Regions from separate parts of the Streptomyces sp. NPDC046900 genome, predicted to be linked through region 3. Evidence: riboswitches for the same ligand, from Rfam matches in the RefSeq annotation. Region 3 holds a riboswitch; each other region holds the start of a gene.
What was found. A riboswitch is a leader RNA that binds a small molecule or an ion and turns the genes downstream of it on or off. The one in region 3 is predicted to bind S-adenosylmethionine.
Positions count from the first base shown of each region.

Region 1: linked by a shared signal. The riboswitch ahead of ABZ904_RS11325 (amino acid ABC transporter permease) and the one ahead of thrC (threonine synthase) in region 3 are both predicted to bind S-adenosylmethionine.
Region 2: linked by a shared signal. The riboswitch ahead of ABZ904_RS05835 (aminotransferase class V-fold PLP-dependent enzyme) and the one ahead of thrC (threonine synthase) in region 3 are both predicted to bind S-adenosylmethionine.

Region 1 is NZ_JBEYXD010000008.1:164,986-167,247, forward strand. It holds gene ABZ904_RS11325 (amino acid ABC transporter permease) at 1-1,011, opposite strand, end outside; SAM riboswitch class IV at 1,380-1,490, opposite strand; gene ABZ904_RS11330 (glutathione S-transferase C-terminal domain-containing protein) at 1,578-2,262, opposite strand, start outside.
Region 2 is NZ_JBEYXD010000004.1:71,404-73,665, forward strand. It holds gene trpD (anthranilate phosphoribosyltransferase) at 1-218, shown strand, start outside; SAM riboswitch class IV at 961-1,077, shown strand; gene ABZ904_RS05835 (aminotransferase class V-fold PLP-dependent enzyme) at 1,271-2,262, shown strand, end outside.
Region 3 is NZ_JBEYXD010000012.1:34,332-36,593, forward strand. It holds gene ABZ904_RS14690 (glucosyl-3-phosphoglycerate synthase) at 1-387, opposite strand, end outside; SAM riboswitch class I at 607-763, shown strand; gene thrC (threonine synthase) at 782-2,062, shown strand; gene ABZ904_RS14700 (MoaD/ThiS family protein) at 2,105-2,262, shown strand, end outside.

The DNA of each region.
Region 1 (2,262 bases), on a different contig from region 3:
CCGCAGCTCACGCAGACCGGTGCGGAGCCTCTGCAACGGGGTCGGCGGCAGGGTGCGGGTGGCGCCCCGGGCGTAGTGCCGCTCGACGTAGAACTGGACGACGGACACGATGCTCGTGAGGATCAGGTACCAGACGGTGACGACCAGCAGCAGCGGCACGATGTCGCCGGGGTAGGTGCTGCCCATGGTCTGCGCCGAGCCGAAGAGATCGAGCAGCGAGACATAGAACACCAGCGAGGTGCTCTTGATCAGTCCGATCAGCTGGTTGACGTAGTTCGGGGTGATGGACCTGAGGGCCTGCGGGAAGACGATTTTCCTGAACTGGTGGCCCCTGGGCAGACCGAGGGCGGCGGCGGCCTCGTGCTGACCCTGGTCGACGGAGAGGATGCCGCCCCGGACGACCTCCGCCGCGTACGCGGCCTCGTTGAGGCTCAGACCGACCACGGCGACGGCCATGTCGGTGGCCAGCCTGGACTCGTCGAAGGTGAGGAAGGCGGGGCCGAAGGGCACCCCGATGCTCAGCGTCCGGTACAGCGCGCTGAAGTTGTACAGGAAGATCAGCACGACGATCAGGGGTACGGACCGCAACGCCCATACGTAGGTCCAGCTGACGGCGCGCAGCACGGGGCTCCGGGAGAGCCGCGCGAGCGCCAGCACGATCCCGCCGAGCAGGCCGGCCACGGCGCTGAGCGCGGCGACTTCGAGAGTGATCAGCAGTCCGTCGAGGATGGTGGGGCGCAGGAACCAGTAGGCGAACCGGTCCCACTGGTAGAAGGGGTTCGAGACCAGGCCGTGGACGAACTGGGCCACCACGACCAGCACCACGGCCGTGGCGATCCAGCGGCCGGGGCGGCGCAGGGGCTGTACCCGCTGGGCGGTGAGCGGTCGGCCGGAAGCGTCCGGCGAGGGGTCGCGGACCGGGTGGGCTGGAGTGGTGGGCGTGGCGTCGGCGGTGGCTTCGGCCGTCGGCAGGGCGTCGACGGACACGGCTGTGCCTGGGGGTTCAGTCATGGAGGGCTCCGGCAGGTCGGACACCCGAGGACCGCGGCGGCGGTGCGTGACCACGACAGGCCGGCAGGGCAGGGGTCGCTCTGCGGAGCGGGGCAGCGCACGGGGTCGCACGGAACCGGGGGCTGGGCGGACAACGGCACACCGCTCAAGCGGTGTTCGTCACGGAGGCGGGGCTGGTGGAAGTCGTCAGCCCCGACAGCGGGCGCGGCCCGGTGCGGTACACAGTGCGCTGCTGACGCGCAGAAGGTCGACGGCCCGGTCGGCGACGAGCAACTGTGCGTACGGCTGTACGCAGCACTGAGGACGGCGTGCGGCCGTCCTGGAAGCTGCGTACATGTCCGCCACCTGTCGCTGTCCTGGCCCCTTGGGCCTCGCGCTTACCGAAACGTCATCCCGGTCCGGTCGTCACCTGGGGCACCCCACCGCGGCGCGAGGGTTGCCGGTCAGCAAGCCAGGGCTTGTCGCTGACGCTCATGACCGTTCTGAGCCGTAAGTAAGTCAGGCCCCGGAACCGATGTCAATGTGCGTCCATCAGGTGATACATCGGCCTACGGACGGACACCCCGTCAACTGGCCCGTACCGGCGCGCTGTCGGGCACGTGCGCGGCCCAGTCGAGGATCTGCACCGCCGCCCCCGCGGCCTCGAGACCACGGCAGCGCGCGTGGTGCCGGCGGGCGATGCCGTCGAGGTCGAGGTGCGGGCCGAAGGCCGGACGGGCGGCCAGCCGGCGGGCGTAGGCCCACAGATGCGGGTGGCCGGCGATGCGGTGCACCGCGTCTGCGTCCAGGTGCCAGCGGTGCACGGTGTCCAGTTGCACCAGGCTCACCCACAACTCCACGTCGGCGGCGGTGAGTTGGTTGCCCAGCACATACTCCTGACGCTCCAGCCGGCCCTCCAGCGCCCGCAGGGTGCACAGCAGCGAGGTGAGCGCGTCGGCCCGCTCCTCCGCGCCGGCGTCGGCCCGACCGGCGCGCTGTGCGGCCGCCTCGAGACCCTGCGCGCACAGGCGGCGCACACCCTCGAGCTCCGCGTCGGCGCCCTGCGGGTACAGCACATCGCAGCCGGCGCCGAAGTGCCGGGCCAGGTCGCGCATGATGTCCGGGGCGTGCGTGCTGACGATCCGGCCCGACCAGTCGTCGCTGAGCACGGGCGCGACGGCCGCCCCGGGGTAGTGGTGGGCACTCGCCTCGTACAGCGGGCGCAGCGCGGAGTGCTCGCCGCCGGGGCCGTCGGGCACCGCGGGCAGGAGG
Region 2 (2,262 bases), on a different contig from region 3:
ACAACGCCGATGTGGCGCGACGGGTGCTGACCGGTGAGACGGGCCCGGTAAGGGACGCCGTACTGCTGAACTCGGCGGCGGCGCTGGTGGCGCTGGAGCCGGGTTCCGGGTCGCTCGCGGAGCAGATCCGGGCCGGGATGGAGAAGGCCGTGGAGTCCATCGACTCGGGGGCGGCCAAGCGGACGCTGGACCACTGGGTGGCGGCGACCCACGCCTGATGCCCGTGGGGCCCGGGGCGCGGTGCTCCTCGGCTCCGCTACGGGCTGTTCCGGGTGTGCCTGACAGGGGTGCCCCACCGGCTCAGGGCCGGTGGGGCCCACCAGGCATCGCTGCCCGGCGGGCCGCCCGTCCGGCGCTCAGGCGCCTTCGCGGCCGTGCACGCATCCCCGGCTGTGGATGGGCCTTCGTGGCGACGTACGGGTCGCGGTCTGCGGAGCGGCCTTTGTACCCGCGCGCGTCCCCGTCTCGGGTGCGGCCTTGGTGGCGGTGTGCGGGTCGCGGTCGGCGGTCCGGCCGTCGTGGCCGTGCTTGGCTCGTGGTCTGCGGTCCGGCCGTCGTAGGCGTGTGTGGATCGCGGTCTGCGGTCCGGCCCCCACGGCGGTGTGCGCGTCCCCGTCTCCGGTGCGGCCTTCGTGGCCGTGCGCGGGTCGCTGTCGGCGGTGCGGCCGTCGTACGCGTGTGTGGATCGCGATCTGCGGTCCGGCCCCCACGGCGGTGTGCGCGTCCCCGTCTCCGGTGCGGCCTTCGTGGCCGTGCGCGGGTCGCTGTCGTCGTGGTCGTGTGTGGGGCGTGGTCTGCGGTCCGGCCCCGCGTGGCCGTGTTCGCGTCCCCGTCCCCGGACCGCCCACCACAGCCGTGCGCGCGGCCCCTCTCCGGACCGGGCCTTCGCAACCCTGTGTGCATCCCGGCATCCGGACAGAAGTTGCGGCCGTGCGATCACGTCCCGTAGCGTCCTGTGCAGGTCATGAGCGACAGTCATTCGGCCCCGGCCGGCTGTCCGGCAACCCTCCGTCCGTGGCGGGGTGCCCCGGGTGAGGACCAGGCCGTAGGCAGCGAGGTCTGCGGCAAGCGCGGACCCCTCGCGTCACCAGGGGTCCTGGTCGTTCGAGGGAGCCTTCCGTGAGCAAGCGAATGCGATAGGGCCGCAGAGCCCCGCTTCCGCATCCCCTTTTCACCTCTTTTCACCTTTCCCGTGCCGATGACGCAGCCGCGCGCCGTCGTGCGCGCCGTCCGGCACGGCGATCCCACCTGCTCACACGGGAGTGCACCCATGTCCGTCTCCACCCTTGCCGCCGACCCGTCCGTTTGTGCCCCGCTGCCCGTTCTGGGCCGGGATGTCGCCGTCCCGCTCGTCACAGGCGGAGAGGTCACCTACGCCGCGCTCGACTACGCGGCCAGCGCCCCGGCACTCCAGCGTGTCTGGGACGACGTGGCGGCCTACGCCCCGTACTACGGCAGCGTCCACCGCGGTGCCGGATACCTCTCGCAGCTGTCCACCGACTTGTTCGAGAACGCCCGACGGACCGTCGCCGCGTTCCTCGACTGCCACGAAGAGGACGAGGTGATCTTCACCCGGTCCACCACCGACTCGCTCAACCTCCTCGCCGCCACCCTTCCGGACGACTGCCAGGTCTTCGTCTTCGAGACGGAACACCACGCCTCCCTGCTGCCCTGGCGGGGTGCGCGCGTCACCTGCCTGGACGCCCCGCGCACTCCGCAGCAGGCCGTCGCGACCCTGGAGCGCGCCCTCGCCGACCGCGATCCCCACGGCCCGGCCCTGGTCTGTGTCACCGGCGCCTCGAACGTCACCGGCGAGCTGTGGCCGGTGCGCGAGCTCGCGGCGGCCGCCCATGCGCACGGCGCCCGTATCGTGCTGGACGCCGCCCAGCTGGCCCCGCACCACCCGGTGTCGGTCAAGGACCTGGACGTCGACTGGATCGCGTTCTCCGGGCACAAGCTGTACGCGCCGTTCGGTTCCGGAGTCCTGGCCGGCCGTGCCGACTGGCTGCGTGCGGCCGAGCCCTACCTGGCGGGCGGGGGCGCCAGCCGCAAGGTCACCCGGCGCACCGACGGGGGAGTGGACGTCGAGTGGCACGAGAGCGCCGCACGGCACGAGGCGGGCTCGCCCAATGTCATCGGCGCCTACTCCATCGCCTCGGCCTGCAAGGCCCTCACCGAGGCCGGTTTCGACGCCCTCGTCGCCCGCGAGCAGTACCTGATCGAGAAGGTCCGGGAAGGGCTGGCCGGGGTCCCGGAGGTCAA
Region 3 (2,262 bases):
GTCCGCGTCGATGAAGCAGACGATGTCGCCACGGGTGACGAGCAGGGACCGCCACAGCACCTCGCCCTTGCCGGGCACGGCCGGGATCCGCGGCAGGATCGCGTCGCGGTGCACCACCTTCGCGCCGGCCGCCGCGGCGACCTCGGAGGTGCGGTCGGTGGAGCCCGAGTCGACGACGACGATCTCGTCGACGAGTGGGACCTTCTGCATGAGGTCGTGGCGGATGGCGGCGACGATGTCGCCGACCGTCTCCTCCTCGTTCAGCGCGGGCAGCACCACACTGACCGTTGAGCCGGACGAGCGTTTCGCGGCCAGGATCTGGTGGAGCGGGCGATCGGCGACGGACCAGGAGCGGGTGCTCAGCCAGCGCTCTACTTCTTCCAGCACAGTCTGCGACTCCTCACATTCGTACGGCGGTGGTCGGCAGAAGAGATCGGAAGAGATCCCCGAGTGGGACTCGCACGGGGTGCGGGTGGTGATCCGTCCATCTCGCGGTTCGGACGACTCTCTCAACTTTCCTGGCCTTCGGTTACAGTCTTGAACAACGCCGGTGACCATCGCATGTCGGGGGTCGCCGTCGCTCACCACGGTGAAACAACCGCATACCGCTCATCCAGAGGGGCAGAGGGACACGGCCCGATGAAGCCCCGGCAACCCTCCAGTCGGTTCTCGTAGATCGCTCCTGATCGTCTTCGCGAGGCTCCCGGCTAGGGAAGGTGCCAAATCCGTCTCACGGCGAGATGCGTCGTGAGGAAGATGAGGAGAAAGGGCCTCGCCTGACATGGCTGTGCAGACAGTTGCAAGCACCACCGACTCCGTGAATCTCGGTCCCGCCGCGGCTCTCTCGTGTCGTGAGTGCGGCCACCGGGTGCCCCTCGGCCCGGTCTTCGCCTGCGAGGAGTGTTTCGGCCCGCTGGAGATCGCGTACGACTTCTCGGGCTACGACACCGAGGAACTGCGTAAGCGCATCGAGGCCGGCCCCGCCAACATCTGGCGTTACGCGCCGCTGCTGCCGGTCCCGGCGGACGTCGCCGGCAAGCCGAACCTCAACCCGGGCTGGACCAAGCTCGTCCAGGCCGACAACCTGGCGCGCGAGTTGGGCGTCACCGGCGGGTTGTATGTGAAGGACGACTCCGGCAACCCCACGCACTCCTTCAAGGACCGTGTGGTCGCCCAGGCGCTGGAGGCGGCGCGCGCCTTCGGCTTCACCACGCTCTCCTGCTCCTCCACGGGCAACCTCGCGGGCGCGGTCGGTGCCGCGGCGGCCCGTGCCGGCTTCCGCTCCTGCGTCTTCATCCCGCACGACCTGGAGCAGGGCAAGATCGTCATGGCAGCGATCTACGGCGGCGACCTCGTCGGCATCGAGGGCAACTACGACGACGTGAACCGCTTCTGCTCCGAGCTGATCGGCGACCCGGCGGGCGAGGGCTGGGGCTTCGTCAACGTCAACCTCCGTCCGTATTACGCGGAGGGGTCCAAGACCCTGGCGTACGAGATCGCCGAGCAGCTCGGCTGGCGGCTGCCCGACCAGATCGTGGTCCCGATCGCCTCCGGCTCGCAGCTGACGAAGATCGACAAGGGGCTGCAGGAGCTGATCAAACTGGGGCTCGTGGAGGACACGCCCTACAAGATCTTCGGGGCGCAGGCCGAGGGCTGCTCGCCGGTGTCGGTCGCCTTCAAGGCGGGCCAGGACGTCGTACGGCCGCAGAAGCCGAAGACGATCGCCAAGTCGCTGGCCATCGGCAACCCGGCCGACGGTCCGTACGTCCTCGACATCGCGCGCCGCACGGGCGGTGCGGTGGAGGACGTGACGGACGATCAGATCGTCGATGCCATCAAGCTGCTCGCCCGTACGGAGGGCATCTTCGCCGAGACGGCCGGTGGCGTGACCGTCGGTGTCACGCGCAAGCTCATCGAGAGCGGTGTCCTCGATCCGGCGAAGACGACGGTCGTCCTCAACACCGGCGACGGTCTCAAGACGCTGGACGCGGTGGCCGGCACCGGGCTCACCGCCACGATCCGCCCGAACCTGGACTCCTTCCGTGCGGCCGGGCTCGTCTGAGCGCCCGTCCCGCCGGCCGTACCCCACCGGAGGTCACACCCCATGAGCGTCACCGTCCGCATCCCGACCATCCTGCGCCCCTACACCGGCGGCCAGGCCGAGGTTCCCGCCGAGGGCGGGAACTTGGCGGAGGTCATCGCCGACCTGGAGAAGAACCACACCGGCATCGCGGCCCGCGTCCTGGACGACCAGGGCAAGCT